Regions from separate parts of the Acinetobacter sp. C26M genome, predicted to be linked through region 3. Evidence: predicted binding sites of a transcription regulator. Region 3 holds the regulator's gene; each other region holds the start of a gene.
What was found. Region 3 encodes PhoB, which activates phosphate uptake and scavenging genes when phosphate is short. Its sites were predicted from a motif close to TGTCATNAANCTGTCATAA; they were not measured.
Positions count from the first base shown of each region.

Region 1: the regulator PhoB is predicted to act here: its motif matches at 716-734, upstream of NDN11_RS09590 (porin).
Region 2: the regulator PhoB is predicted to act here: its motif matches at 625-643, upstream of NDN11_RS05790 (inorganic phosphate transporter).
Region 4: the regulator PhoB is predicted to act here: its motif matches at 979-997, upstream of NDN11_RS07755 (NAD(+) kinase).

Region 1 covers NZ_CP098478.1:2,102,429-2,104,641, forward strand. The annotation lists gene NDN11_RS09580 (YARHG domain-containing protein) at 1-105, shown strand, start outside; gene NDN11_RS09585 (HIT family protein) at 205-618, shown strand; gene NDN11_RS09590 (porin) at 872-1,966, shown strand; gene NDN11_RS09595 (YidB family protein) at 2,031-2,213, opposite strand, start outside.
Region 2 covers NZ_CP098478.1:1,293,173-1,295,385, forward strand. The annotation lists gene metH (methionine synthase) at 1-439, opposite strand, end outside; gene NDN11_RS05790 (inorganic phosphate transporter) at 878-2,213, shown strand, end outside.
Region 3 covers NZ_CP098478.1:105,682-107,894, reverse strand. The annotation lists gene NDN11_RS00510 (TetR/AcrR family transcriptional regulator) at 1-447, shown strand, start outside; gene phoB (phosphate regulon transcriptional regulator PhoB) at 699-1,409, shown strand; gene phoR (phosphate regulon sensor histidine kinase PhoR) at 1,419-2,213, shown strand, end outside.
Region 4 covers NZ_CP098478.1:1,725,850-1,728,062, reverse strand. The annotation lists gene NDN11_RS07755 (NAD(+) kinase) at 1-812, opposite strand, end outside; gene mrcB (penicillin-binding protein 1B) at 1,047-2,213, shown strand, end outside.

The DNA.
Region 1 (2,213 bases), 1.9 Mb from region 3:
TTCGGAAATGAAAATTGCCACACAACTAAGCCGAAGTTCTCTGACAAAGAGCAGCAACGTCTTGATGAAATTAAAGCTCGCCAAAAAGAGCTAAACTGCAAATAAGCTGTTCTATATAGTGCTTTAAACGCTCTAGCTCACTCTCTAAATTCAGAGAGTGAATTTCAATTTTTTATTTTAAATGCGCCCTTTAAAGGATGAATCATGGCATACGATGACCAAAATATTTTTGCACGCATCCTTCGTGGTGAATTACCTGCAATCAAAATCTATGAAGATGATCAAGTTCTCGCGTTCATGGATATCATGCCCCAAGCAGATGGTCATGCTTTAGTGATTCCAAAAACTCCTGCTGTTACTTTATTGGACTTACCTGCTGATGCTGCAGCGTATACCATTCAGGTCGTGCAAAAGATTGCTAAAGCAATGGAAACAGCATTGGAAGCCAAAGGCATTGTTTTGATGCAATTATCTGGCGCAGCTGCTGGACAAACTGTACCTCATGTACACTTTCATTTGATTCCAAGTTCAGTGCATGAGCTTGGTCGCCATGCAGCAAAAATGGGTGATCAAGAAAAAATTACTGCGCTTGCTGAAAAGATCAAAGCTGCGCTCTAGTTTTTGATTTTTAAAAAGACGGAGTTTTACTCCGTCTTTTTTTGCTTTCTAATTAAATGAAAAATAATAAGAAATATAATTATTACCAAATATGAATCGTCATCAAACTGTCATTTTTCTTTCACTTCTCTGTCACAAAGTTTACCGATACTGCATACAAGTCAGTGAGCTATGTAACTTTATGTACATAAGCAAGCTCATAACAGTAACTAAGGCATCAGCCATTTACAAAAAGTGTTTTGGAGAAATCTCAATGAAAAAATTGCTTCTTGCTGCTACTGTAGCAACTTTAGCCATGAATGCAGCGCAAGCAGCACCAACATTGTATGGTAAGCTCAATGTGACTTTAGACCAAATTGATAAAAATGGCTTTAAAGACGAAAGCGTAACAAAAGTAAACTCAAACGCTTCTCGTATCGGGGTAAAAGGCGAAGAAAAATTGACTGATAACCTTTCAGCAGTTTACTTGATTGAATGGCAATTTAATGCGGATGGTGATGGTGATCAATCATTCAGCAACCGTAACCGTTATGTAGGTATTAAATCTGAAGGTATCGGTACTTTAAAAGTAGGTCAGTTTGATTCTTACTTTAAAAATGCAGCAGGAAACAACCAAGATATTTTTAACGATCACAATGAGCTAGATATGACAGCTGTATTAGCTGGTGAAGATCGCTTAAAGAACGTGATCGGTTTTGAAACTGATAAGAAACTGTTAGGTGGCTTAGCATTTAACATCATGTTCCAACAAGGTGAAGAATCTTCAGCTGCTGACAGTGCTGCTAAAGGTAAAAAAGGCAGCCGCGATGGTTTCGGTGATGGTGTATCAACCTCTATCACATATGAAAATAAGAACATCGGTTTAGCTGCAGCTGTTGCAGGTAACTTTGGTGTAGCATCTAAATATAGCGCTTATAGCTTATCTGATATTTATACAGATGCAATTCGTGTAACAGGCTCTTTAGACTTAACTCCTGCAGGTGTTGATGGCTTAGTGTTTGGTGCATTATGGCAAACTGCTCAACCAACTGATGATACTGTCACTACAAGTGCTGGCACTCCTGCAGTTGTGACTTCATATAAAGGTTTACAAGAAGATGCATATGGCGTAACAGCTGCATATACGATTCCATCAACACCAATCAAGTTAAAAGCAGAATATATCTCTGCAACAACTGAGTCTGATGGTCGTAAAGATCGTAAACAAGATCTTTATGGTGTAGGTGCTGACTATCAAATCAACAAACAAACGCGTTTCTACGGTGTTGTAGGTCAACAAAAACGTGATTGGTTAGTAAAAGATGATAAGAAAACTACAATCGGTTTAGGTATGGAATACAACTTCTAATTTGAAGTTCAAGTCATACAAAAAATAAAAGGGCATTTTGCCCTTTTATTTTTTGCTGTTATTTTTACTTCTTTAAGAAACCACTCACCAAATTCAACACTTGCTGAATATCTTGATTGGCTTCTTGAGGATTGGTGCTATTCCCTTGTGGAGTTAAAGAGTCAATCACTTGTGGTAAAACAGAAGCAATTGCACCATAAATGGCTTGCTTAGGTGCTTGAGTTTGTTGTGCAACCTGCTCAACATC
Region 2 (2,213 bases), 1.2 Mb from region 3:
CAGGGTCGTTCACATTCGGGGAAATCGAACAAGTACGTGAGGTTGGGCCAAGGACACCTGCCACAAAACGTGGTTTCTCTGGAGTTGAGTATTTTTCACATGCTGCTTTGGCTAAGCGTGCTGCTTCGCGGTTGATCTCTGGAACAAGGTCTTCCATGTGGTAGTCAGACATTGAAACACGGGTGCCGTTAAAGCTGTTGGTTTCAATAATGTCTGCACCTGCATCTAAGTAGGCTTCATGGATGCCCTGAATAATCTGCGGTTGGGTTAAAACCAATAAGTCGTTATTACCTTTTAGGTCTGATGCCCAGTCTGCAAAACGTTCACCACGGTAATCTTCTTCTTCTAATTTATGGCGTTGAATCATGGTTCCCATTGCACCATCAATAATCAGGATGCGTTGGGTAAGAAGTGATTGTAGGGTGGTAAGCGTGGACATTCAGAAACCCCAGTCGATGATCAAGATAAAAAGCAGGGGCATTGTAACAGAAGCTACGTCAAAGCGCGTATTTTCAGCAACTCAGAACAGTGATTCATCGGGTCATTTAGAAAATGTCATAAAATGTTCATCAAGTTGTCACAATTGAATTGAATAATGCTTAAAAAGAAAACATCCAGTTCGAAATGTGACAGTTTAATGTCATATTTCGTAGCGTTTGTTGCAAAATCAGACAAACAGTTCTAGCGCTGTTTTTGGTTTTATAATGCATTGTTTTTTATTAATTAAAATAAAAAATAAGGTGGATTTATTACTGAGAAATACAAAAAAATGTGATGAAAACATGAAATTTTGGCTTTATGTGACAGTCCTTTGTCATATAATTGTCATAATTTAATTAAACAATACAGGGGATTTTATTATCCTCTAACCGTCTACATGAATTCTAATCTTCCTCCTGTTTCGGATTCACCGCTTGCCAGCTCTCAGGCAAAATCGACGAATGTACATGTACCAACACCGAAATTCTTTATGCCGGTGTTTTTGACAATTATTGTTGCAACACTGATTTATATCGGTTTTCAGCTTAGTGCTGACTTGGCACATGTACCGCCTTTAAGTTTATATTCAGTTATTCTTTTATCGACGGCACTTTTCATTGCTTTAGGCTTTGAATTTGTAAATGGTTTTCACGATACGGCGAACGCTGTAGCGACGGTTATTTATACCAATGCATTGCCTGCTCCAGCAGCAGTGATGTGGGCTGGTTTCTGTAACTTCCTTGGGGTTATGGTGGCGAGTGGCGCAGTAGCGTACGGTATTATTGCATTGCTCCCAGTAGAAATGATCATGAATGTCGGCAGTGGTGCTGGCTTTGCGATGGTTTTTGCACTATTAATCGCGGCAATCCTATGGAATTTAGGAACGTGGTTTTTGGGGATTCCTGCATCAAGTTCACATACCTTAATCGGTTCGATTTTGGGTGTGGGCATTATGAACCATATCTTGAATGCTTCAGCTGGTGCGACCAGTAGTGGTATCGATATGGATCAGGTGATTAAAGTAGGTAAGGCTTTACTATTCTCTCCATTGATTGGTTTTGCATTTGCAGCGATTCTCTTCTTATTGGTGAAGAAAGTATTTAAACGCCAAATGGAGCTGTTTCAGCCACCAGAAGGCAATAAGCCACCACCACCACTGATTCGTGCAATCTTAATTTTTACCTGTACGGGTGTAAGTTTTGCGCACGGTTCAAACGATGGTCAAAAAGGCATGGGCCTGATCATGTTGATCTTAATCGGCTTGGTTCCATTGGCTTATTCATTGAATAAAAACCTGGATGCACAGCATTTACAGTCTTTTGAACAGCTCTCTGCAAAAACGGCGACGGTTTTAAATGTCAATCAGAACGAGTTGACTGATGAAAAGGCGCGTGAAGTATTAACGAAATATATCCAAACTAAAGAACAAACGGCTGAAGTTGTGCCTGCGCTAGCAAGTATGACTGAGCACTTGGGTACACGTGTTGCTGGCTATGGCGATCTTAAGGCGATTCCTGAAGCTGCTGTTAGCGAAATCCGCAACGACATGTATTTAAGTACCACGACGTTCAAACGTTTAGATAAAGCGGAAGCTTTACCAGAAATGGATAAAGACCAAGCTAAAGTTGTTAAAGAATATCGTAGTAGCCTAGATTCGTTCCTTCAATATATTCCAAACTGGGTGAAAGTTGCAGTTGCACTAGCACTTGGCTTAGGTACGATGGTGGGTTGGA
Region 3 (2,213 bases):
GAACTGTTTCAAACCGTGTTCTTAAAAATGATTGAAAAAATGCAAACCTGTTTAACCCAAGCTGTTCTGATGGCTGCGCCAGAACCGAAGAATATGGTGAACGCTGGCCTCTCTGCATTACTGAATGCCATTAAAGATGATCCTCGTATGGCACGAATTATTTATATTGATGCAATGCTGGTTCAAGATCTACATAATCAAGCCACCATTCAAGAGACTTTGACCCAGTTCGATCGTATTATTCAAGGATTTGTGATGATCACCATGCCAAATGCACCACAAAGTGCTGAAGAAGTTTCGCTCATGGCAACGGGCTTAAATGGTTATGTCACCCATATTATTATTCGCTGGGTCTCAGAAGGCTTCAAACAGCCGTTGGAAGATGTTTTGTCAGCCTGCTGTGCTGTCTTTTTGTCTTTTATCGAAACAACCTCGCAAAAAAATTAAAATCGTTTTACAGTTTTGTGACAAACAAAGCTGTTAAACTACACTTTAGTTAAACAAATGAATTTATTTGCTTTATTGCTAAGCAAATTGTCATCAATCCGTCACGACTCTGCCCCATGCTTGTCACAATTTATTGCTAAATTCGACTTTATTAATTCTTTTGCAATGATATTGTCATAATTAATCTTTGTAATAAGCCTGTCATAACAACAAAACGGTTAAACCGTTACAGATTTTAAGGGTATTGCGCTGTGAAAGATGACTATATTTTAATTGTCGATGATGAGCTACCGATCCGCGAAATGATCCATACCTCTTTAGATATGGCAGGCTTCCAATGTTTACAAGCAGAGGATGCCAAACAAGCGCATCAGATTATCGTTGATCAGCGTCCTGCGCTTATTTTGCTGGATTGGATGCTACCAGGTGGTGTAAGTGGCGTAGATTTATGCCGCCGCCTCAAACGTGATGAGAACTTGGCAGAGATTCCTGTGATCATGCTGACTGCACGTGGCGAAGAAGACCATAAAGTTCAAGGTCTGGATGCCGGTGCAGATGATTACATGACCAAGCCATTTTCAACCCGTGAACTGGTCTCTCGTATCAAAGCAGTGTTACGTCGTGCCAATGCATTGAGCGGTGAGAAAGTGATTGATGCCAATGGCTTATTACTTGATCCTGTCAGTCAGCGCGTGAGTTTTGGCAACAGTATTTTAGAGATGGGTCCAACCGAATATCGTTTATTGGCCTTCTTTATGACGCACCCAGAGCGTGCCTATACGCGTGCTCAACTCCTAGATCAAGTCTGGGGTGGTAATGTCTATATCGAAGACCGTACCATTGATGTGCATATTCGTCGTTTACGCAAAGTGTTAGAGCCTTTTGGTGTCGACCGTTTTGTCCAAACCGTTCGTGGCACAGGTTATCGCTTCTCGACACGAGCAGATTTAGCAGTAGGTTAAAAATCCTTTATGTATGAACCTTATCCCGTCCCTGAACTGGCACGTGAACACCAACGTTTTCGCTACAGCAGTTTATGGACCTTTGCAAAACAAGATTTAAGACTGTTACTTTTTTTCTTATTGATTGCGAGCTTAGTCGGATTCGGGGTGGGATACTTCTGGAGCTGTATTTTTGTCGCCTTTGTGCTGTTTTTCATGCTACAGCTCCGCTCGCTTTATCTGGTCAATGAATGGATTTCCAATCGCCCTTATGACGTCCCTCCAAATCTGAACGGGATCTGGGGCGCATTACTGTTCAATGTCTATCGTGCGCAGCGTCAAGAACGTATTGTTCAAGCTGAAATGGTGGGTTTGATTGATCGTGCGCAATCTTCTTTGGTGGCATTGGCCGAAGCCGTGGTCTTAATTGATGATCAACATCAAATCGAATGGTGGAATCCTGCTGCTGAAAAACTGTTAGGGATTAGTCCCTTGGATCGTGGTCGCAATTTATTGTCCATTTTGCGTCAACCCAGTTTTATTGAATATTTTAACCACAGTGAGCAATCTCCTGATGGTATCCGTCTGCAAGCACAGATGGATGAAGAACGTTACGTACAAGTCAAACTGACCCGCTTCGGTGGCGAAAGCCGTCTATTGGTTGCTTATGACACCACGCGAGTACATAACCTTGAGCAAATGCGTAAAGACTTTGTCGATAATATTTCACATGAATTACGTACACCGCTTACCGTACTCAGTGGTTATATCGAAACCTTTATCGATCAAGATGATATTACGCCACGCTGGAAACGCGCTTTCACA
Region 4 (2,213 bases), 1.6 Mb from region 3:
CTTAGTTTAAACGGATGTTTGCGAATATGCACGGTATCACCGACATTTAATGCAACACTATGTTGTCCATCGGCACTGACCATCGGTAAGACACGGTTTTCACGAATGGTGATTTTAACTTCACTGTGACCACCCACCACGATCGGTCGTGATGACAAAGTATGTGGATGCATTGGCACCAATGCTATGGCATCCATACTCGGATGTAAGATTGGTCCACCACCTGACAATGAATATGCAGTTGAACCCGTTGGGGTTGAAACAATTAAACCATCACTGTGCTGACGATAGACATATTGCCCATCAATATTCAGCTCGAAATCGATCATATGAACCGATTTCCCAGAGTGTAGTACCACATCATTCAATGCAATTGCATCATAAATCGTTTCACCATTGGTACGCACTTCCATTTCCAATAAGAAACGGCGATCAAGCTGAAATTGACCTTGTAGCACTTGATCCAGTTTAAATATCGCTTCCGCAGGTTTTATGTCTGTTAAAAAACCTAATCGACCACGGTTAATCCCAATCACAGGCGTATTATGTCGAACCAATGCACGTGCAGCATGTAATAATGAACCATCACCACCCACAACCACAACTAAATCAACCACTTCCCCAAGTAAATTTCGGCTGACTGTTTGCCCATAACTATAAGGCACCAGTTTGGCTGTTTCCTGATCAAAAACGGGATTTAAACCTAAAGTGATCAGATGATCATGAATTAAACATAACGTTTCTACTACAGAATACTTGTCTGGTCGTCCAATTAGACCAATATTTCGAAAGGATTTATGTGAAATTTGCACGAATAATTTAGCTCCGTCGCGATTACTGACTATCATATCATTAACAACCAATGTTGCGTTGATGATTGATTAAAAAGTATAAAAATGTCTATCCGTTGTTTTTTTATACATCTAATGTCAACGCATTCTTAAAGTTTTTATTGCATGTTGCTATTTATTCACAGTTTTATGATTGCAAAATGACAATAAGCTATCGCATCATTACCGACATTGTTTTGGTTTTAACGCAAATCTATGAAGTTTGAACGTGGTATTGGTTTTCTAGCACTCATTTTTTCAATGTTAGTGATAGGTGTCTTTGTTGCTTTTAGTATCTATCTGATCCGCTTAGATAATATTATTCGTGACAAATTTGAAGGTCAGCGTTGGGACATTCCTGCCAAGGTATTTGCTCGCCCGTTGGAAATCTATGCAAATGCACCGATTACCCAAGAGAATTTTACCCAAGAGCTAAAATTACTGGGCTATAAAAACACGGCGAATTACGATAAATCTGGCAGTTATGTGGTACAAGGCAACCAGATGTATGTGCATACCCGTGGTTTTGACTATGGCGATAGTAATGAACCTGAGCAAGTGCTGGAGCTTGCTTTTGCAGATGGTCAGGTGAGTGAAATCCGTTCTACTAAACCTTCCAATACAGGCGTTGCACGTTTAGAACCTTTATTGATTGGCGGTATTTACCCTCAACATAATGAAGACCGCGTTCTCATCAAATTAAATAAAGTACCAAAAACCCTGATTGAAGCCTTAATTTCAACAGAAGATCGTAATTTCTATCATCATCATGGTATTTCAATCCGTGGTACAGCACGTGCTTTGGTCAGTAATGCCACAGGTGGCCGCCGTCAAGGTGGTTCAACTTTAACGCAGCAATTAGTCAAGAACTTCTATCTTTCACCAGAGAAGACGCTGAAACGTAAAGTTAATGAAGCTTTGATGGCAGTATTAATTGAACTACATTACAGCAAAGATGAGATTCTTGAAGCGTATTTAAATGAAGTGAACTTAGGCCAAAATGGAAGCTATTCGATTAATGGCTATGGTCTAGCATCACAGTTTTATTTTGGTTTACCTTTACGTGAGCTGAATATTTCACAGCAAGCGTACTTGGTTGGTCTAGTTCAAGGCCCCTCTCTATATAACCCTTGGCGTAATCCAGAATCTGCCAAGAAACGCCGTGATGTTGTATTAAACAACATGAAAGTCATGGGCTATTTAACTGAAGCAGAATACCAAGATGAAATTGCACGCCCATTAAATGTGGTGAGTAAACCAACTTTAGGTCCTGCAAAGTTTCCAGATTTCCTAGATATCGTGCGTCGTCAACTCCGCACTGAATATCAAGAAAGTGACATTACCAATCAAGGTTTAAGAATCTTTACCACACTTGATCCAATT